One region of the Pseudomonas sp. AP3_22 TE3818 genome, then DNA from elsewhere that is predicted to be linked to it. Evidence: predicted binding sites of a transcription regulator. Region 1 holds the regulator's gene; each other region holds the start of a gene.

Region 1 (7,464 bases):
GGACCTGCCGGTGATTCGCCGCGTAGGCCTGGGCATGGCGGTGGCCAATGCCGCCAGCTTCGTGCGCGAACATGCTCACGGCATCACCCTCGCCCGTGGCGGCGAAGGTGCCGCTCGCGAGTTCTGCGAATTGATCCTGCGCGCCCAGGACCGCCTCGATGCGGCCAATGCGGCGTACCTGTGAGCCCGACATGCTGAGCAAAAAGTTTCGCAACACCCTGCTGTACAGTTGCATCGCGGCGATATTCGCCGCGGTTGGCTACTGGAACATCAGCCCGGAACGCTTCCTCGACAAGCCGGTAACGCCGGTCGATGAAAGCGCGATCGACTATTACGCCATCAACGCCCACAGCGTGCAGTACCTGCCGGACGGCAAGCTGCAATATGATCTGGTGTCCGACAAGGTCGAGCACCTGAAGGCGACCGAGGTGACACTGTTGACCAACCCCGACCTGAACGTGTTCCGCGGCACCGAGTTCCCGTGGCACGTCCAGAGCCTGCGCGGCGAGGTCAACCCTGATGGCACGCAGGTCGAGCTGATCGATGACGTGCGCATCACGCGCTTCGACGAGAAAAACCGCAAGACCCTGATCACCAGCACCCGCATGACCGTGTTCCCGCAGCAGCAATATGCGCAGACCGAGCAAGACGTTAGAATCGACGGCGCTGGCGGTGTATCGACTGGCAAGGGAATGAAAGCGTATTTGAAAGAAAGCAGGATACACCTGCTATCGAACGTAAGAGGACAGTATGAGGCTCGTTAAAACCCTCCCGATTTTGCTCAGTCTGGGCGCAGCACTGGGAAGCGTGAGCGCCTGGGCTCTGCCGGAAGACCAACAGCAGCCTATCCGCATTCAGGCCGACGATGCCCAACTGGACGACAAACAAGGTATTGCTACCTACAAGGGTGACGTGATCATCACCCAAGGCTCGATGAAGGTGACAGGCAACACCGTTACCATCACCCGCACCCCGACTGGCGACATTGACGTAGTGACCTCGGTGGGCAACCTGGCGTACTTCGAGCAATTGCAGACGGCTGGCGATACCAAGCCTGTTCAGGGCTGGGGCGTGACTATCCAGTATCACGCCACGCAAAATCGCGTCGTGTTGATCGACAAGGCCAAGGTTGTCGACAAGGACAACAACGTCACCCAGGGCGAGAAAATCGTCTACGACACCGAGAAGAAGCTGGCCAGCGCCGGGCGCGCCACCGGCAGCAAGGTCACCGAGGCGCGTCCGCGCATCGACATGGTGATCCAGCCGAAGAAGAAAACCGACGAGAAAAAGGCCCAGTAATGGCAACTCTGAAAGCTCAGCATCTGGCCAAGAGCTACAAGAGCCGCCAGGTCGTGCGTGATGTCAGCCTGTCCATCGACAGCGGTCAGATCGTCGGCCTGCTTGGCCCGAACGGCGCCGGCAAGACCACCTGCTTCTACATGATCGTCGGCCTGGTGCAAGCCGACCAGGGCCGCGTCCTGATCGATGACCTGGACGTCAGCCACCAGCCGATGCACGGCCGTGCAAAAGCCGGTATCGGCTATTTGCCGCAAGAAGCATCGATCTTCCGCAAACTGTCGGTGGCCGACAACATCATGGCCATCCTCGAGACCCGCAAGGAGCTCGACAAGGCCGGTCGTCGCAAGGAGCTGGAAAGCCTGCTGCAGGAATTCCACATCAGCCACATCCGCGACAACCTCGGCATGAGCCTGTCCGGTGGTGAGCGCCGCCGCGTGGAAATCGCCCGCGCCCTGGCCACCAACCCGAAGTTCATCCTCCTCGATGAACCGTTTGCCGGCGTGGACCCGATTTCAGTCGGCGACATCAAACAGATCATTTACCACCTCAAGGCCAAAGGCATTGGCGTGCTGATCACGGACCACAACGTTCGTGAAACCCTGGACATCTGTGAAACCGCCTATATCGTCAATGACGGTCAACTGATCGCCGAAGGTGATGCAGAGACCATCCTGGCCAACAATCTGGTGAAGGAAGTGTACCTGGGCCATGAGTTCCGCCTGTAAACGCTGAGGTGTGCCCAGGCAACTGCCCGGGCACCGGTCTCGCGATTCATCGGCGCCTCCTGCGACCCCGCGTGTTCAGTTCCCAACAAGGGCAGCAGCGCAACACAAATTTATAGTTTTTTATTGTTACAGCGCTCTAGGCAAATCCTTCAGTTTCAGGCATATAATTTGCTTATGTTTGGCGCCCCGGCGCCCTGTAGTGGATGGCGCATGTGCGCCGGCGAATAAGGTGTTAAGCCCCTGCCATGAAACCATCGCTAGTCTTGAGAATGGGCCAGCAGCTGACGATGACACCTCAGCTGCAACAGGCCATCCGCCTGCTCCAATTGTCGACCCTGGACCTGCAACAGGAAATCCAGGAGGCCCTGGAGTCCAATCCGATGCTCGAACGCCAGGAAGAAGGCGACGACTTCGACAATTCCGACCCCTTGGCCGACAACGCCGAACAAAAGCCCAACACCGATATCCAGGAACCCTCCTACCAGGAAAGCGCCCCGACGGTTGATAACCTCGAAGAGGGTGACTGGAACGAGCGCATCCCCAACGAACTCCCCGTCGACACCGCGTGGGAAGACGTTTACCAGACCAGCGCCAGCAGCCTGCCCAGCAATGACGATGACGAGTGGGACTTCACCACCCGCACCTCGGCCGGTGAAAGCCTGCAAAGCCACTTGCTGTGGCAGCTGAACCTGGCTCCGATGTCCGACACCGATCGCCTGATCGCCGTGACCCTGATCGACTGCATCAACAATCAGGGCTATCTGGACGAAACCCTCGAGGAAATCCTCGAAGCCTTCGATCCGGAACTGGACATCGAACTGGACGAAATCGAAGCCGTCCTGCACCGCATCCAGCAATTCGAGCCGGCCGGCATCGGCGCACGCAACCTGGGCGAATGCCTGCTGCTGCAATTGCGTCAGTTGCCCGCCAAGACCCCTTGGCTGGCCGAAGCCAAGCGCCTTGTCACCGATTACATCGACCTGCTCGGCAGCCGCGACTACAGCCAGTTGATGCGCCGCATGAAGCTCAAGGAAGATGAGCTGCGCCAGGTCATAGAACTGGTCCAGAGCCTCAACCCGCGCCCGGGCTCGCAGATCGAGTCCACCGAAGCCGAGTACGTCGTTCCTGACGTTATCGTACGCAAGGACAACGAGCGCTGGCTGGTGGAGCTGAATCAGGAGTCGGTGCCACGGCTGCGGGTCAACGCCCAGTACGCCGGTTTTGTGCGCCGCGCCGATACCAGCGCCGACAACACGTTCATGCGCAATCAGTTGCAGGAGGCCCGCTGGTTCATCAAGAGCCTGCAGAGCCGCAATGAAACCCTGATGAAGGTTGCCACCCAGATCGTGGAGCATCAGCGCGGGTTCCTCGAATATGGCGACGAGGCCATGAAGCCGCTGGTCCTGCATGACATCGCCGAAGCGGTCGGCATGCATGAGTCGACGATTTCACGGGTGACCACCCAGAAGTTCATGCACACCCCCCGGGGCATTTATGAACTGAAATACTTTTTCTCCAGTCACGTAAGCACCTCCGAAGGCGGCGAATGCTCGTCCACGGCGATCCGGGCGATCATCAAAAAACTGGTTGCCGCGGAAAATCAGAAAAAGCCGTTGAGTGACAGCAAGATCGCTGGTTTACTGGAGGCACAAGGCATTCAGGTGGCTCGCCGCACCGTCGCCAAGTACCGCGAATCCCTCGGGATCGCGCCTTCGAGCGAACGCAAGCGGTTGATGTAGAGCCACGCCACAGCGTTCCAGTGGTAGATCATCTGATCTACCGCTTTATGCACTGGCAACGAAGGAGAAGCTGTATGCAAGTCAACATCAGTGGACACCAACTGGAAGTGACCGAACCTCTTCGCACCTACATCGGCGAAAAACTCGAACGATTGGAGCGACATTTCGACAAGATCACTAACGTGCAGGTCACGATGACCGTCGAAAAGCTGAAGCAGAAAATCGAAGCCACGCTGCATATTCCCGGGAATGAAGTGGTCGCCAATGCGGAACATACCGATATGTACGCTGCGATCGATGCACTCACCGACAAGCTGGATAAACAACTCAAAAAGCATAAGGAAAAGACCCAGAGCCTCCTTCAGGGCGCAACCGGTCGTTAACACTCCCAACCCATGATCCGACTTGAAAGTATCCTGACCCCCGGCCGTTCCCTCGTGAACGTGCCGGGCGGCAGTAAAAAGAAAGCCCTCGAACAAATTGCCAATCTGATCGCCCGCGAAGTGCCGGCTCTGGAGATGCAAGATGTCTTCGAGGCGCTGATTGCCCGTGAAAAACTCGGCTCCACCGGTTTTGGCAACGGCATCGCTATTCCACACTGCCGTCTCAAGGGTTGTGTATCGCCCATCAGTGCCTTGATGCACCTGGACGCCCCAATCGATTTCGACGCCATCGACGGCGCGCCGGTTGACCTGCTGTTCGTTCTGCTGGTTCCGGAAGCCGCTACCGATGCGCACCTTGAGCTGCTGCGACAGATCGCCAGCATGCTCGACCGCAAGGACGTTCGCGAAAAACTGCGCCATGCCGCAAGCAACGAAGCCCTGTATCAGGTTGTCCTGGACGAGCAAAACGGTCAGTAATCATGCGCTTGATCATCGTCAGTGGCCGTTCCGGCTCGGGTAAAAGTACCGCCCTCAATGTTCTTGAGGACAACGGCTACTACTGCATCGACAATCTGCCTGCCGGCCTGCTGCCGGAACTGGCCGAACGAGCGTTAATTCATACCGAGCTGATGCAGCCGCTGGTGGCCGTTTCCATTGATGCCCGCAACCTGCCCAGCCACCTGTCACGCTTCCCCGAGCTGCTCGAAGAAGTCCGCAGCCGCCACATCCAGTGCGATGTCCTGTACCTGGATGCCGACGAAGAAACCCTGCTCAAGCGCTTCTCGGAAACCCGCCGGCGTCACCCCCTGAGCAACGCCAACCGCTCGCTGGCCGAAGCCATCAACGTCGAAAGCGTCCTGCTCGGGCCGATCGCCGACCTCGCCGATCTCAAGATCAACACCACCAGCCTGAACCTCTATCAACTGCGCGACACCATCAAGCTGCGCCTGTTGAACCAGCCGGAACCCGGTACTGCGTTCCTGGTGGAATCCTTCGGGTTCAAGCGCGGCATGCCGGTGGACGCCGACCTGGTGTTCGATGTGCGCTGCCTGCCCAACCCTTACTGGAAACCGGAACTGCGCGAGCAGTCCGGGCTCGATCAACCGGTTGCCGAATACCTGGCGGCACAGCCGGATGTCGAAGAGATGTTCCAGGACATTTCCACATACCTGCTAAAGTGGCTGCCTCGTTTTGCCGCCAGCAACCGCGCCTACGTCACCATTGCCATTGGCTGCACTGGCGGACATCACCGCTCCGTCTACCTGACCGAGCGTCTGGGGCAGGTGCTGCAAAAAACCCTGAAGAACGTCCAGGTTCGCCACCGCGACCTCAGCTAAAGGATTCACATCGCGATGCCTGCTCTGGAAATCGAAATCATCAATAAACTGGGCCTGCACGCCCGCGCTTCTGCAAAATTCGTTGGGGTCGCGGGTCAGTTCCCGTGCCAGATCCGGGCCGGTCGCACACCAGAGTCCATGGTCGATGGCAAAAGCATCATGGCGATGATGATGCTGGCCGCCGGCAAAGGCACCACGATCCACTTGAGCACAGAAGGCGAGCAGGAACAGGAAGCCCTGGATGCGCTGGTGGCGTTGATCAACAATTTCTTCGACGAAGGCGAGTAACAACTACACCCTCCTTTCCTGTTGATTTTGTGGCGAGGGAGCTTGCTCCCGCCGGGGCGCGAAGCGGCCCCAAATTCCGTCAATGCAATGCACCAGACGGCCAATAAAAAGGCGCGCCACCCGATGGGTGGCGCGCCTTTTTTTGTGCCGTGGCCCTGGCTTAGCTGCCCGCCACCGTCATCCGCTCGATCAACACCGAACCTGTACGAATGTTGCTACGCAACTCAAGATCATTACCCACGGCCACGATCTGTTTGAACATGTCGCGCATGTTGCCGGCGATGGTCACTTCCTGGACCGCGAACTGGATTTCGCCGTTCTCGACCCAGTAACCCGCCGCGCCGCGGGAATAGTCACCGGTCACCATGTTCAGGCCCTGCCCCATCAGCTCAGTCACCAACAGCCCGCGCCCCATGCGCCGCAGCAAGGCCGCCTGGTCTTCATCGCCATGGGTGACGAACAGGTTGTGCACGCCGCCGGCATTGGCGGTGCTCGGCATGCCGAGCTTGCGGCCGGAGTAGGTGCCGAGGATGTACGACACCAACTCGCCTTTTTCGACGAACGGTTTGGCATAGGTTGCCAGACCATCTCCATCGAACGCCGCGCTGCCCATGGCACGCATCAAGTGTGGGCGCTCGTCGATGGTCAGCCACTCTGGAAACAGCTTCTGCCCCAGCGTGCCTTCAAGGAACGACGATTTGCGATACAGGCTGCCGCCGGAAATCGCCGACAGGAAGCTGCCGAACAGGCCACCCGCCAACTCTGCGGAAAACAGCACCGGCACCTCGCAGGTCGGCACCGGACGCGCGCCCAGACGGCTCGCCGCCCGTTGCGCGGCACGCTGGCCGATGCTTACCGGATCGGCCAGCAAGTTACCCTGACGGTTCACGTCGTACCAGTAATCACGCTGCATCTGGCCGTCCGCTTCGGCAATCATCACGCAGCTGAGGCTGTGGCGAGTCGACGCATAACCACCAATAAACCCGTGACTGTTGCCATAAACGCGGCAGCCCTGATGGGTGCTGAGGGTGGTACCGTCGGCGTTCTTGATCCGGCTGTCGGCGGCAAACGCCGCGGCTTCGCAGGCCAGGGCCTGCTCGATGGCTTGCTCCGGCGTGATGTCCCACTGGTGAAACAGGTCGAAATCCTGAAGATCCCGCGCCATCAACGCGGCATCCGCCAGGCCCGAGGCTTCGTCTTCCGAGGTGTGCTTGGCGATAGCCAGAGCAGCGGCCACCGTTTCGCGAATCGCTTCCGGACCGCTGGCCGACGTGCTGGCCGAGCCCTTGCGCTGGCCTACGTACAGGGTGATGCCAAAACCCTGATCGCGGTTGAATTCGACCGTTTCGACTTCACGCTGGCGCACCGACGTCGAAAGGCCCTGCTCCAGGGAGACGGCCACTTCACAGGCGCTGGCCCCCTGGCGCCTGGCTTCAGCGATGATCTGCTCGACCTGTTCCTGCAGTGCCGGCAATGCTTGTGGGCCGACGCTTTCAACTGCACTCATGCTGTTCTCCACTCAAATTCTGCTTTCGGTAACGGTCATCGAGCGACCGGGCCGGACAAGCGGCCCCCGACTGGTTATCATGGCGGCGTTTCTTTGCGGACTGCCACCATGGTTGATTCTTACGACGACTCCCTCGATACGGGAGAAAAAAGCAAATCCCAGGTCAAACGCGAGCTGCATGCTCTG
Region 2 (7,464 bases), 5.4 Mb from region 1:
TGAGTAATGACTAAGAATGGTATGCGCCCGGTTCACCCTGGCGAGATCCTCAAAGAGGAATACCTGGAGCCTCTGAGCCTTACGGCTGCCGCTCTGGCAAGAGCGTTGAATGTGTCGACACCTACGGTGAACGACATCGTGCTCCAGCGTCGGGGTGTCAGTGCTGATATGGCTATAAGGTTATCTATCTGTCTGGACACTACCCCGGAATTTTGGCTGAACCTGCAATCGACTTACGATTTGCGTAAAGCCGAGATTGAGCGAGGGGCTGCGATTCGGGATCAGGTTGAGCGGCTCGCGCACTGTGCCTGATTGTTGTCTTGGATTTTCTGAACCCCACGCCAAAAGCGTGGGGTTTTTATTCAAAGTGCGTGAAGAATCTTCGCGGCTCTTTTCCACCAAGGCGCACTGAAAGCAGGCCTTGAAGCCTCCTGATCAGGCAGCATCTGCGGAACATCCTGCAACCGAATCCACGGCTGGTTATTCCAGTGCAGCAAGCTCAACGAAATTTCCGGCCAGTTGAGCAGGCTCAGTTGTGGGCGTTCGGTTGTGGTGGGGTGTTGGGCGTCTCGCAGGGCGGGGACGACTTCGTGGGTGAGCCATTCACGCAAGGCTCGGTATTCGGGGCAGTAGTGGTAGACGAGCATGGCGTAGACACCGGATTCGCTGATCAGCAGGGTGTTTTCGATGCGGCCGTAGATGAGGGTTTTGGTGGTTTGGTATTGGTCGGGATCGAGTTTTCGGAGTTGGCGGTCGTTGAGGTGGATGCGTAGTAGTCGGCCTAGGTCGCGGGCGCTGAACCAGGGTTGGTTTTGCAGGAGGAGGGCGTGGAGGTGGAGTTTGTGGCGGGTGAAGATATGGGGGGTTAGGTAGTTTTCTTCCATCGTGCAGTTCTCGGGGTCGAGTGAAGAGAAACTGCCTCTGATCGTCGCCAAACGAAAAGGGTGGCAGCCATGCGCGGGTTGGCGAACCGGTGACGCCCGAAAAACCGGCAGACCTTAAGGTCTCCCACGCACAGCTGCCATAACTCAAGATGGGGAGAAACTCCCTATTTCGAATGTGGTCGTAGTGCGTCGGGGTTTTTCCAGGTCGCCAAACCCAGTGCTGAACATTCAGCGGGGATGAGCTTAGAGACCGTATACCTGGCGACGCAATCGGACGGCGGTGTGATGTTTGTAGGACGTTGCCGGGATTTTTGCGGGGCTTGGGATCAAAAGATCGCAGCCTTCGGCAGCTCCTACAGGGGGCTGTGTTTCAAAGCGGGATTGATGGGTTACTCGGTTGGCGGATTGAGCTTCGCTTCCATCTCCGCGACCTTCGTTTCAAGAGCCTCCAGCCGCGCCCGCGTGCGTGCCAGTACAACCATCTGGCTATCGAACTCTTCCCGACTCACCAGATCCAGTTTGCTGAAGCCGCTCTGCAGCAACATTTTGAACTGGCTTTCGATTTCGGCTTTCGGCAGCGGCGTGTCACCGCTGAAGAGGCGGGAGGCGGTGCCGGTCAGGGCGTCGAGGAAGTCTTTTGGCGCGAGCATGGGCAATGTCCTGGAAACAATGACGGGCAGTGTATCACGCAGTGTCTATAGTCATTTGCGCGGGCAAAGGGTGCACGGTTTTCGCGCATCGGGACGGACGGCGTCGCACCGTTGTTGTGCGTAACGTGCCGGGTGTTGTCGCGAAGTGTCCGCCATCCGCCGGTAAAGGCTTGAAAACAGTCAGTTTTGTGGAGATGGCAAGCTTTCTGCTTAGATGCTGGTGACCCATGCACTGATGCAGTCGCTGTGACGAATGCAGTGCGCCAGGCGAATCACGGGGAGTGCTTCGCAAGGAGCGGTTAGCTGGCGTCGGACGGGCAGGTAAGGCCGACGATGCGTTACAAAGCCAGGCACTGCGCTTAGACTTGAGACGGGTTTGTTTTCCTGGGGCAAGTCCACCAATTCGGGAGAGAGTTTTCATGAAGCTAGTCACTGCCATCATCAAGCCGTTCAAGCTGGACGACGTACGCGAGTCGCTGTCCGAGATCGGCGTGCAGGGCATTACCGTCACTGAAGTCAAAGGCTTTGGTCGGCAGAAGGGTCACACCGAGCTGTATCGCGGCGCGGAATACGTGGTCGATTTCCTGCCCAAGGTGAAGATCGACGTCGCCATCGACGACAAGGATCTGGACCGGGTAATCGAGGCCATCACCAAGGCTGCCAACACCGGCAAGATCGGTGACGGCAAGATCTTCGTGGTCAATCTGGAACAGGCGATTCGCATCCGTACCGGCGAAACCGATACCGACGCTATCTAAGCCGCCACAAACCCAACGCCCCAGGAGAAAACAATATGACTCTGCGTAAATTCGCAGGGCTAGGAGCCCTGTTGTCTATCGTAATGCCCAGCCTTGCTTTGGCGGCAGACGAAGTGGCGGCCCCGGTCCTCAACTCCGGCGACACCGCCTGGATGTTGACCTCTACAGCCTTGGTGCTGTTCATGACCATTCCCGGCCTCGCGCTGTTCTACGGCGGCATGGTCCGGTCGAAAAACATTCTTTCCGTGATGATGCAGTGCTTCGCCATTACCGGCCTGATCAGCATCCTGTGGGTCATCTATGGCTACAGCATCGCGTTCGACACCACCGGCATGGAGCAGGGCGTCGTCAACTTCAACTCGTTCTTCGGCGGCATGGGCAAGGCATTCCTTGCCGGTGTCACGCCAGCCAGCCTGACCGGTCCTGCGGCGCTGTTCCCTGAAGCGGTGTTCATCACCTTCCAGATGACCTTCGCCATCATCACGCCGGCGCTGATCGTCGGTGCCTTCGCCGAGCGGATGAAGTTCTCCGCGATGCTGGTCTTCATGGGCATCTGGTTCACCCTGGTTTACGCGCCGATTGCGCACATGGTCTGGTCCGGTAACGGCGGCCTGATGTGGGACTGGGGCGTTCTGGACTTCGCCGGCGGCACCGTGGTGCACATCAACGCCGGTGTGGCCGGTCTGATTGCCTGCCTGGTGCTGGGCAAACGCAAAGGCTTCCCGACCACGCCGATGGCACCGCACAACCTTGGTTATACCCTGATGGGCGCGGCCATGCTGTGGGTCGGCTGGTTCGGTTTCAACGCCGGTTCCGCCGCTGCGGCCAACGGTACCGCCGGCATGGCGATGCTGGTGACGCAAATCGCGACTGCCGCTGCTGCGCTGGGCTGGATGTTTGCCGAGTGGGTCACCCATGGCAAACCTAGCGCACTGGGCATCGCTTCGGGCGTGGTTGCCGGCCTGGTTGCAATTACCCCGGCTGCCGGCACCGTTGGCCCGATGGGCGCGCTGGTCATCGGTCTGGCGGCTGGCGTGGTGTGCTTCTTCTGCGCGACCACCCTGAAACGCAAGCTCGGCTATGACGACTCCCTGGACGCCTTCGGCGTACACGGTATCGGCGGTATCCTCGGCGCAATCCTGACCGGTGTGTTCGCCGCGCCGTCCCTGGGTGGTTTCGGCACCGTGACCGACATCGCCGCACAAGTGTGGATTCAGTGCAAAGGCGTAGGTTTCACGGTGATCTACACCGCGATCGCCACGTACATCATCCTCAAGGTGCTGGATGCGGTCATGGGTCTGCGCATCAATGAAGAAGAAGAGGCGGTCGGCATCGATCTGGCGCTTCACAACGAACGCGGCTACAACTTGTAAGCACGCGCATAAAAAACTTGCCCGGCTTGCCGGGCATTTTTTTGTCTGAAATTTGTCATTGAAGGGTGAGCTGAAAGGTTTTTTCCTACAGGTTTTAGGTTGTTTACGTCGGGTGTTTTTGTGCGGTCGAAGGCTTACAGGATTGAAGGAATATTAGGGCCTTTGTTTTTTCCCAGAGCGCGCTAGAATGCGCCCCGAACGTGCGGAGAACTGTATGTGGCAACAGACTCTGATTACCTTGCGGGCGAGGCCCCGGGGCTTTCACTTGGTAACGGACGAGTTACTCGCCGGCCTGCCTGAACTCAAGGCGTGTCGGGTCGGTCTGTTGCACTTGTGGCTGCAGCATACCTCGGCGTCGTTGACCATCAACGAGAACGCCGATCCGGCGGTACGTCGCGACTTCGAACGGTTTTTCAATCGTCTGATCCCACAAGGAGCAGACGGCTATGAGCATAACGACGAAGGCCAGGACGACCTCCCGGCGCACTTCAAGGCCAGCGTGCTTGGCTGTCAGCTCTGTTTGCCGATTTCGGCAGGCCGGCTGGCGTTGGGAACCTGGCAAGGCGTTTATCTGGGCGAGCACCGCGATCATGGCGGTGCCCGTAAAGTCCTCGCCACCGTGCACGGTGAAGAGGCATAACCGCTGGTCAGCAGCGGCTGTTGATTTTTTTCCGGCAGCCTTCGACAGAGGGCAAAGCTGGGCTATAACTAATCTGCTTTTCGCAAGTCATGAGGTAGAACATGAGCGACGATGATCTGGAAAACGACGACCTCGAAGTAGGCGACGACGACGAAACCGAAGAAGGTCTGGAAGCAGCGGCGGAAGACGTCGCTGAAGACGACGGCGGTGATGCGCCGGTTCCGACCGCCAAAGGCAAGGCCAAGGCAGCGGTATCGGTCGATGAGCTGCCGAGTGTCGAAGCCAAGAACAAGGAACGCGATGCCCTGGCCAAGGCCATGGAAGAGTTCCTTGCGCGTGGTGGCAAGGTGCAGGAAGTGGAGGCCAATGTGGTCGCCGATCCTCCCAAGAAGCCGGATAACAAGTACGGCAGCCGGCCTATCTGAGCCTGCTACCCGCTTGCTGAGAAAGCCCGCCGTCGCTGCGGGCTTTTTCATGCCCGGAACAAAACTGTCGGGTTGAACACAATCTACTGTGGGAGCGGGCTTGCTCGCGAAGGCGTCGCGTCAGCCAACATCAATGTCGACTGGTACACCGCATTCGCGAGCAAGCCCGCTCCCACAGGTTTTGTGTCAGGCCGAAGCCTTGTTCCACCGCGCCAACAACGCTGGTAACTCGGTCAGACTGCCAATCTGCGCATCCGGCAGCCGGTCCGCTTCCCAGACCTTGCCCGCCGGGTTGAACCAGATCGCCCGCATCCCCGCTTGTTGCGCACCGGCAATGTCATCGCCCGGATGATCGCCAATATGCACCGCCGTATCAGCCGTCGCGCCACCACGTTGCAAGGCTTCATGGAACAGACGCGCATCAGGTTTGGCGATGCCGATGTCTTCGGCGCACAACGCAAACTTGAAGTAGTCCGCCAGCCCCAGCCGACGCACATCGGCGTTGCCATTGGTGACCACGCCGAGGGCGTAATGGTTGGCCAGCAACTCCAGGGTCGGTTGCACCTCCGGAAATATTTCCAGCTGATGCCGGGCATGCAGAAACACTTCGAAGCTCTGATCGGCCAGGTCCGACGCTTCAGCATGGGGATATCCGGCTTCTTCCAGGGCCTGGAACAACACGCGCCGGCGCAAGGCGCTGATGCGGTGCTTGAGGTTCGGCTCGATGCTCAGGATGCGTTCGCGTATGGCCCACAAATGTTCCACCGGCACCGCCCCCAGGTTGGGTGCATGTTCGGTCAGCCATGCACGCAATATGGCTTCGGCGCTGACGATGACGGGTGCGGTGTCCCACAGGGTGTCGTCGAGGTCGAAGGTGATCAACTGAATGCTCATGAATCGTCGCCCTTAATGCGTTTGGCCCTTGGGTGGGCGCTGTCGTAGACCGTGGCCAGGTGCTGGAAGTCCAGGTGGGTGTAGATCTGCGTGGTCTTGATGTCCGAGTGCCCGAGCAGTTCCTGCACCGCGCGCAGGTCCTGGGAGGATTCCAGCAGATGGCTGGCGAAGGAGTGCCGCAGCATGTGCGGATGCAGGTTCTGCCCCAGTTCGCGCTCGCCGGCAGCCTTGACCCGCACCTGGATCGCTCGGGGGCCGAGACGTCGACCCTGTTGGCTGACGAACACCGCATCGTCCGCCGGGTTGGCCATGGCCCGCAGTGGCAGCCACTGCTCCAGCGCTTCGCGGGCTTTTTTTCCTACTGGCAACAGGCGGGTCTTGCTGCCTTTGCCGAGCACCTGGACCATGCCGTCGGCGAGGTCGAGTTGATCGAGATTGAGCCCTGTCAGCTCCGACAGCCGCAGCCCGGAAGAGTAGAACAACTCCAGAATCGCCTGGTCCCGACGTGCCAGAAAGTCATCCTCCACACCGCCTTCCAGCAGTTGCAGGGCGCGGTCGGTGTCGAGGGTTTTCGGCAGTCGGCGTTCACCTTTCGGCGGCGTCAGGCCATTGGCCGGATCGTGGTCGCACAGGCCTTCGCGATTGAGGTAGTGATAGAGCCCGCGAACGGCCGACAGCAAGCGCGCCAGGCTGCGGGACGATTGCCCTTGGGCGTGCAGGCGGGCAATCAGGCTGCGCAGGCGCTGGATGTCCAGCGTCGCCCAGCTGCCGATGTTCTGTTTGACGCACCAGCCGAGCACTTTGTCGAGGTCGCGGCGGTAGGCCGACAGCGTGTGCGGCGACATCTGCCGCTCACTGCGCAGGTGTTCGCAGTAAGCGTCCAGTTGTCGTTCCATGTTCAGCGTACCGAGCGCAGGGGATTGTTGACCCGTGGCAGCACGCGACCCATGACTTCAGCGATGTAGCTCAGGAACAAGGTGCCCACCGAGCTTTTGTAGTGCTGCGGATCGCGGCTGGCGATGGCCAGGATGCCGTGGATGCCCTGGTAGCTGATGGCGACGACCGCGGTGGAGCCGATCTGCTTGCGCTGTTCTTCGCCGAACAGGAAGTCCAGTTCATGCTCGCGCAGGCTGCCGCTGACGCTTTTGTCTTCCGAGAGCAAGCCGCCGATGGCCACTTGCGCTTCGGCGTGAGTGGCCCAGCGGCCCACCGGCATGGCGTTGTCGCCGAGCAGGATGAGGCTGACGAAGGGCACCTGGAATTCCTGGCGCAGGCTGTCTTCGACGCACATCACCACGTCTTCCAGGCTGGCGGCGTCCATCAGCGCGAGGATCAGGCGACGGGTCTTTTCGAACAGCCGGTCATTGTCCCGGGCCACGTCCATCAAATGCGACAGGCGATGACGCAGTTCAATGTTGCGGTCGCGCAGAATGGTCATCTGACGCTCCACCAGCGACACGGTATCGCCGCGTCGATGGGGAATACGCAGGGACGGGAGCAGTTCTTCGTGCTCGACGAAGAAGTCCGGATGAGCCTCCAGGTACGCGGCAACAGCCGCCGCCTCCAGGCTTTCGGACGGTGATTCGTCAGCTTGTCGTGCGGGTACCTGAGGCTTGTCTGTCATGGATTTTGCTCACTCAAAGACGCACTTGTCCTTCATATACACGCACTGCCGGGCCGGTCATCATCACCGGCTGGCCAGGGCCTGCCCATTCGATGGACAAGCGCCCGCCAGGCAGGTCGATCAATAGCGGCGAATCCATCCACCCCTGGCTGATCGCGGCCACTGCGGCGGCACAGGCGCCGGTTCCGCAAGCCTGGGTTTCCCCGGCTCCACGCT
Region 3 (7,464 bases), 3.3 Mb from region 1:
GTGAACAGGATATTGGTGCGCTGGCCGACACTGTCGATCAACTGCATGTCGTTGACCAGACCATTGCGGAACGACAGGCGCAGGCTGTCGAACAGGGTGTCCTTGGTTTTCGGCTTCAGGGTGAAGTCGATCACGCCGCCGGCTTCCTTGGCGCTGATGTCGAAGCTCTGGCTGATCTTGGACACGTCACCGGACAGCAGCAAGGCCGGGGTCTGGGTCAGGCGCTGGTCGAGGTTCTTGATGGTGGCCTGTTCCAGGTCCGGGTCCCACAGGGTGACCTTCTTGCCATCGGACACCATGGTCTGTTCGGCCGGTGCATCGGTGTGCCAGTAGAACAGGCCCGGACGCTGCAGGGACATCTCGCCGGCAGTTTCCTGCAACTGGGTGCCGGTGCCATCAAGGGTCAGTTGCGAGAAACGCGCGGTCAGGGTCTGGGATTTTTCCAGCAGTTGGGTCAGGCGTGCCACATCCTTGTCATCGGCGTTAGCCTGGAGCGTGGTCAAAGCCAGTACCGGCAGCAACAGCATGCGGATCAGACGCATGGGAGTCCTCATAACATTCGTGGGAGTGCGAGTGGCGCCAAAGGGCGCCACCCTTTCATATTCGGGTCAGTCGCGCACCGGGCCCGGGGCCAGGACTTCACGCGAACCGTTGGTGTTCATGGACGTCACGACCCCGGCCATTTCCATGGCTTCGATCATGCGCGCGGCGCGGTTGTAGCCGATCTTGAGCTTGCGCTGAACCGCGGAAATGGAGGCGCGACGGCTTTCCAGCACGAACTGGACCGCTTCGTCGTACAGCGCGTCGGCCTCGGGATCGTCACCGTCGCCGCCCCCGCTGCTGCCTTCGAAGCCGCTGCCCGCCTCTTCGACGCCATTGAGGATGTCGTCGTTGTATTCCGGCGCGCCCCGCAGCTTCCAGGCCTCCACCACGCGGTGAACCTCATCGTCGGACACGAAGGCACCGTGAACACGAATCGGCAGACTGGTGCCAGGCGGCATGTACAGCATGTCACCGTGGCCCAGCAGTTGTTCGGCGCCACCCTGGTCGATGATGGTCCGCGAGTCGATCTTGCTCGATACCTGGAACGCCATGCGGGTCGGGATGTTGGCCTTGATCAGACCGGTGATCACGTCCACCGACGGACGCTGGGTCGCGAGGATCAAGTGGATACCGGCCGCACGCGCCTTCTGGGCGATACGGGCGATCAGCTCTTCAACCTTCTTGCCGACGATCATCATCATGTCGGCGAATTCGTCGACCACCACCACGATGGTCGGCAGCTTTTGCAGGAGCGGCGCTTCGTCGTGGATGCTTTCGCGCTTGTACAGCGGATCGCTCAACGGCTCGCCGGCGTCCTGGGCTTCCTTGACCTTGGCGTTGAAGCCCGACAGGTTCCGCACGCCCATCTTGGCCATCAGCTTGTAGCGTCGCTCCATCTCGGCAACGCTCCAGCGCAGGGCGTTGGCGGCGTCCTTCATGTCGGTGACCACCGGGCACAGCAGGTGCGGAATGCCCTCGTAGATCGACAGTTCCAGCATTTTCGGGTCGATCATGATCAGCTTGGCGTCTTCCGGGCCGGACTTGAACAGGATCGACAGGATCATCGCGTTCACGCCCACCGACTTACCGGAACCGGTGGTACCGGCCACCAGCAGGTGCGGCATCTTCGCCAGGTCGGTGATGACCGGCTTGCCGCCGATGTCGTGGCCCAGGGCCAGGGTGACCGGGGATTTGAAGTTGTCGTACTCGGGGGTCGACAACACCTCGGAGAAACGCACGATCTGCCGGTCTTCGTTGGGAATCTCGATACCGACCGTGGTCTTGCCCGGAATCACTTCCACCACGCGCACGCTGGTCACGGCCAGGGAACGGGCCAGGTCTTTGGCCAGGTTGGCAATGCGGCTGACCTTGACGCCGGCGGCGGGCTGGATTTCGTAACGGGTAATCACCGGACCCGGGTGGATCGAGTCCACGGTCACTTCGACGCCGAACTCCTTGAGCTTGATTTCCAGCAGGTGGCCGACCGCCGCCAGGGATTCGGGCGAGTAATTGAGCTGTTTCTTTTCCGCGGGATCAAGAATCGAGATCGGCGGCAAGGTGCCTTCAACGGCGCTGTCGACGAACAGGGGCGCCTGTTTCTCTTTTTCCACGCGTTTGCTCGGCGCGGCCGGTTTTGGCGGCGCGGGTGCAATCACCGGTGGCACCTGCTTCTCACGCTCGGACATGTGCTTGCTCAGGGCCTGCTCACGCTCGATCAACCGTTCCTTGACCTTGGCCTGCTCGCGCTTGTCGGTGACGGTCGGCGCAACCACTTCATCCATACGGTCATCGACTTCACGCAACTGGGCGACCAGCTGTTTGCGTTCGGTACGGGCCGCCCACCAGCGATTGGCCGCGCCCTGGAACAGTTCGAACAGGTCGAGGGTGATCTTGCCGGTGATGTCCATCACCTTGAACCACGACAGGTCGGTAAACACCGTCAGGCCGAACAGGAACAACGCGATGAACAGCAGCGTACTGCCCTGGATATTCAGGGCGTTCCTCGCCAGTTCGCCGAGGCTTTCGCCCAGTGCACCGCCCGCACCGGCCGGCAGACCGGTCGCGGCATGGAAATGGATATGGGCCAGCGCGGCACCCGACAGCACCAGGAACACCAGGCCGATCAGGCGCCAGGAGAACAGCCAGCCGCTCCACTGCCACGGTTCGTGACGCTGGCGGAAGATCTGGTACGCCTTGACCGCCAGCAGCAACGGGAAGATGTAGGCAAAGTAACCCAGCACCATGAACAGGATATCGGCGCTGTAGGAGCCCGCGGGCCCGCCGAAATTCTGCACGTCGTCGATCTTGCTGTTATGGCTCCAGCCCGGATCATCCTTGCCATAGGTCAGCAAGGCCATCATCAGGAACAGGCACAGGGCACCGATGGCGATCAGCGCACCTTCCTTGAGTCGGTAGTGCAAGTGCTGGCGCCAGAGCGGAACGACGGCTGGTTTAGGTGCTGCGGTGGATTTCTTCAAAACGCTTCTTTTCCTGCGCCAATGGCGCGTCCATCTGTTGAATGTCTAAAAAACTGCCCAATCCAGGCAGGTAAAAAAGTTAACACAGGTAACCGGGACTACTTTTAACACTGCGTCCCGGTTTTTATAAACACGGTGCGCACTGAATATATGTAACACGCAGGGCATTGTACGGGTTTGTACGCACGACGCCATGCTTGAGACCCTTGGGTGTAGCATAGTCAACAGCACATGACATGCTATTCAATTTGAGCATGCATTGTCTTTTGTGACAAAGGCTTATGAGGTGTTTTTATGAGCGAAGCGAAGCATTCCCGCCTGATTGTCCTGGGCTCCGGTCCTGCCGGTTACAGCGCAGCCGTTTATGCCGCCCGCGCCAACCTCAAACCCGTTGTCATTACCGGCATACAGGCAGGTGGCCAGCTCACCACCACCGTCGAAGTCGATAACTGGCCAGGCGATGTCGAAGGCCTGACCGGACCCGTGCTGATGGAGCGCATGCAAAAACACGCCGAGCGCTTTGCCACCGAGATCGTTTACGACCACATCCATACCGCCAAGTTGCAACAACGGCCGTTCGAACTGATCGGCGATGGCGGCACCTACACCTGCGACGCCCTGATCATTGCCACCGGCGCCTCCGCGCAATACCTGGGCCTGCCGTCGGAGGAAGCCTTTGCCGGCAAAGGGGTGTCGGCGTGCGCGACCTGTGACGGGTTCTTCTATCGCAACCAGGTGGTCGCGGTGGTCGGCGGCGGCAACACGGCGGTCGAAGAAGCGTTATACCTGTCGAACATCGCCAGGGAGGTGCACCTGATCCATCGACGCGACAAACTGCGCTCGGAGAAAATCCTCCAGGACAAACTCTTCGAAAAAGCCGCCCACGGCAATATCCGCCTGCATTGGAACCAGAATCTGGACGAAGTGCTCGGCAATGCCAGTGGCGTGACCGGTGCCCGCCTGCGGGACAGCCAAACGGGTGAAACCACAGAGCTGCCGCTGGCCGGGGTGTTTATCGCCATCGGCCACAAACCCAACACCGACCTGTTCATCGGGCAACTGGAAATGCGCGACGGGTATCTGCTGGTCAAGGGCGGCAGCGAAGGCGATGCCACCGCCACGGCGATTGCAGGTGTGTTTGCCGCCGGCGACGTGGCCGATCATGTTTATCGCTAGGCCGTTACGTCTGCGGGGGCCGGTTGCATGGCGGCGCTGGACGCCGAAAAATACCTCGACGACATTCCTGCCGTTTGAAGGCAAACTTTATGGCGGGCCAACGCCCGCCACTGACCTCCCCTTCTGCAAGCCCGGATGCCATGCTGACTTGGTTACAACGCAACACCTTGCACTTCCCACCGCTGGAAAAGGCCATGCGCGACCCCAACGGGCTGCTGGCTGCCGGTGGCGACCTGTCCGCCGATCGGCTGATCTCGGCTTATCGCCACGGCTGCTTCCCATGGTTTTCCGAAGGCCAGCCGATTCTCTGGTGGTCTCCGGACCCGCGCACGGTTCTGTTTCCCGACGAATTGCACGTTTCGCGCAGCCTGAACAAGCTGCTGCGCCAGCGACGCTATCAAGTGACCTTCGATCAGGACTTCGCCGCCGTCATTCGTGCCTGTGCGGCTCCCCGGGATTACGCCGACGGCACCTGGATCACCGAAGCGATGCAAGAGGCCTATATCGAGTTGCACAGGCGTGGTCACGCGCACTCGGTGGAAGTGTGGGATGGGGACGAACTGGTCGGCGGCCTGTATGGCCTGGCGATGGGCCGGTTGTTTTTTGGCGAGTCCATGTTCAGCCGCGCTGACAACGCCTCGAAATTCGGCTTTGCCACCCTGGTCCGGCATCTGAAAGACTCGGGTTTTGTACTGATCGATTGCCAGATGCCCACCGATCACCTGCACAGTCTCGGAGCCCGGGCCATCCCCCGCCGTGAGTTTGCCAGCTATCTGGCCCAGCATCTGGACCAGCCCAATCGCGCGAGCTGGGTTTGCTGAGCGACTTTTGCGCAGGTGGCTTACACTTATTCAAAAGCATTATCCCGAGGGTTGATCATGACCGAGTTGGCGCGTTTGAAGTTCTATGCCACTCAGCCGCACTCTTGCAGTTATCTGCCCGATGAGCAGGCCACAACCCTGTTCCTCGACCCTAGCCAGCCCATGGATGTGAATGTCTATGCAGACCTGTCAGAGATGGGGTTTCGTCGCAGTGGCGATCATCTCTACCGGCCGCATTGCCAGAATTGCAATGCCTGCGTTCCGGCGCGCATTCCCGTGGGGCCGTTCACGCCCAACCGGCAACAGAAACGCATTTTCAAGCGCAACACGGACTTGCAGGTGCGTCCGGCCAAGCCCTGCTTCAACGAAGAGTACTTCGCGCTTTACCAGCGCTACATCGAACAGCGTCACGCCGATGGCGACATGTACCCGCCCAGTCGCGACCAGTTTTCGACCTTCCTGGTGCGGGACCTGCCGTTTTCACGGTTTTATGAGTTCCGCCTGAACGGCCAACTGCTGGCCGTCGCCGTCACCGATTTGCTGCCGAACGGTATTTCGGCGGTCTACACCTTCTACGAGCCAGCCGAAGAGCGCCGTAGCCTTGGGCGCTATGCAATCCTGTGGCAAATCGCCGAGGCCCGGCGACTGGGGCTGGAAGCGGTCTACCTCGGTTACTGGATCAAAAACTGCAAAAAAATGAATTACAAGACTCAATATCGCCCCATTGAGTTGCTGATTAATCAGCGTTGGGTGGTTCTAAACTAGAGCCGACCCTAAACCCCTTGGCTTAAACCCCACTTTTCGGGCACAATGCACGCCGCTTTTGCCTGGCGCAGTTGCACCGGGCCATTCATTGGACACCGAGGGCTTTACTGCATGTCGAAAGAAGACAGCTTCGAAATGGAAGGCACTGTCGTCGACACCCTGCCCAACACCATGTTTCGTGTGGAGTTGGAAAATGGGCACGTCGTAACCGCGCACATCTCCGGCAAGATGCGCAAGAACTACATCCGTATTCTTACCGGCGACAAAGTGCGCGTAGAGCTGACTCCCTATGACTTGAGCAAAGGGCGCATCACTTACCGCGCCCGCTAATCAGGTCAATACAAGACGCCCGGCTTATGCCGGGCGTTTTTGTTTGTCTGGGATTTGCTGCCAAACCACTGTAGGAGCGAGCTTGCTCGCGAAAAACCTGAGAACACCGCGTCAATCCAGGCTTCCCGCGTCATCGTTAACAACCATCGCGAGCAAGCTCGCTCCTACAGACAGCAAAAAGGCGCCAACCGGCGCCTTTTTGCTTTGTTGCGGTTTAACGTCAGGCCATCTCGGCCGTGGTCTCGAACTCGAAGGTCAGCTCGCCATCCTTGATGTCGATGTGTACCACACCGCCATGTTCGGCCAGTTCGCCAAAGAGAATTTCCTCCGCCAGTGGACGCTTGATCTTGTCCTGGATCAGGCGAGCCATTGGGCGAGCACCCATCGCCGCGTCGTAGCCACCTTCGGCCAGCCAGCTGCGGGCCGCATCGGTGACTTCCAGCAACACTCGCTTGTCTTCCAGCTGCGCCTGAAGCTCGGTAAGGAACTTGTCCACCACGCTCTTGATGACCTCATGACTGAGGCGACCAAACTGGATAATGGTGTCCAGACGGTTGCGGAATTCCGGCGTGAAGCTCTTCTTGATCACTTCCATCGCATCGGACGAGTGGTCCTGGAAGGTGAAACCGATCGAAGCACGAGCAGCTGTCTCGGCACCGGCGTTGGTCGTCATGATGACGATCACGTTACGGAAATCCGCCTTGCGCCCGTTGTTATCGGTCAAGGTACCGTGGTCCATGACCTGCAACAGCAGGTTGAAGACCTCCGGATGCGCTTTCTCGATCTCATCGAGCAACAGCACGCAGTGTGGCTGCTTGGTGATGGCTTCGGTCAGCAGACCGCCCTGATCGAACCCGACATAGCCCGGAGGCGCACCGATCAGACGCGATACGGTGTGGCGCTCCATGTACTCGGACATGTCGAAGCGAATCAGTTCGACACCCAGTGCCTTGGCCAACTGACGCGCCGCTTCGGTTTTACCGACACCGGTAGGCCCGGCGAACAGGAACGAACCCACAGGCTTGTCAGGGGACTTGAGACCGGCACGGGACAACTTGATCGCGGTTGCCAGCGAGTCGATCGCGGCATCCTGACCAAACACGGTCAACTTCAGGTCGCGCTCGAGGTTACGCAGCAATTCCTTGTCGGAGCTGGTGACGTGTTTTGGCGGAATCCGCGCGATTTTCGCGACGATGTCTTCGACCTGAGGCACTTCGATGCGTTTAACACGCATCTCGACCGGCTGCAGGCGCTGGTAGGCACCCGCTTCGTCGATGACGTCGATCGCCTTGTCCGGCATGTGCCGGTCATTGATGTAACGCGAGGCCAGTTCGGCAGCCGCGCGCAGGGCT

What was found. The regulator sigma-54, encoded in region 1, starts transcription at its own class of promoters, with help from an activator protein. The targets are predictions, from matches to a motif close to ANTGGCATNNANNTTGCTNT.
Region 2: the regulator sigma-54 is predicted to act here: its motif matches at 1,728-1,747, upstream of glnK (P-II family nitrogen regulator).
Region 3: the regulator sigma-54 is predicted to act here: its motif matches at 3,245-3,264, upstream of AB7M25_RS10915 (DNA translocase FtsK).

The regions. Positions count from the first base shown of each region.
Region 1 covers NZ_JBRJHL010000001.1:5,681,607-5,689,070, forward strand. Annotated here, with positions in the region: gene AB7M25_RS25935 (KdsC family phosphatase) at 1-184, shown strand, start outside; gene lptC (LPS export ABC transporter periplasmic protein LptC) at 192-764, shown strand; gene lptA (lipopolysaccharide transport periplasmic protein LptA) at 751-1,299, shown strand; gene lptB (LPS export ABC transporter ATP-binding protein) at 1,299-2,024, shown strand; gene AB7M25_RS25955 (RNA polymerase factor sigma-54) at 2,270-3,763, shown strand; gene hpf (ribosome hibernation-promoting factor, HPF/YfiA family) at 3,838-4,146, shown strand; gene ptsN (PTS IIA-like nitrogen regulatory protein PtsN) at 4,159-4,623, shown strand; gene rapZ (RNase adapter RapZ) at 4,626-5,483, shown strand; gene AB7M25_RS25975 (HPr family phosphocarrier protein) at 5,499-5,771, shown strand; gene pmbA (metalloprotease PmbA) at 5,932-7,278, opposite strand; gene yjgA (ribosome biogenesis factor YjgA) at 7,387-7,464, shown strand, end outside.
Region 2 covers NZ_JBRJHL010000001.1:285,358-292,821, forward strand. Annotated here, with positions in the region: gene AB7M25_RS01375 (HigA family addiction module antitoxin) at 7-312, shown strand; gene AB7M25_RS01380 (BRO-N domain-containing protein) at 363-884, opposite strand; gene AB7M25_RS01385 (accessory factor UbiK family protein) at 1,274-1,534, opposite strand; gene glnK (P-II family nitrogen regulator) at 1,954-2,292, shown strand; gene AB7M25_RS01395 (ammonium transporter) at 2,328-3,665, shown strand; gene AB7M25_RS01400 (secondary thiamine-phosphate synthase enzyme YjbQ) at 3,880-4,305, shown strand; gene sutA (transcriptional regulator SutA) at 4,407-4,730, shown strand; gene AB7M25_RS01410 (HAD family hydrolase) at 4,917-5,624, opposite strand; gene xerC (tyrosine recombinase XerC) at 5,621-6,520, opposite strand; gene AB7M25_RS01420 (DUF484 family protein) at 6,523-7,248, opposite strand; gene dapF (diaminopimelate epimerase) at 7,262-7,464, opposite strand, start outside.
Region 3 covers NZ_JBRJHL010000001.1:2,404,013-2,411,476, reverse strand. Annotated here, with positions in the region: gene lolA (outer membrane lipoprotein chaperone LolA) at 1-542, opposite strand, end outside; gene AB7M25_RS10915 (DNA translocase FtsK) at 609-3,020, opposite strand; partial or broken gene trxB (thioredoxin-disulfide reductase) at 3,315-4,274, shown strand; gene aat (leucyl/phenylalanyl-tRNA--protein transferase) at 4,337-5,017, shown strand; gene AB7M25_RS10900 (arginyltransferase) at 5,075-5,782, shown strand; gene infA (translation initiation factor IF-1) at 5,894-6,112, shown strand; gene clpA (ATP-dependent Clp protease ATP-binding subunit ClpA) at 6,333-7,464, opposite strand, start outside.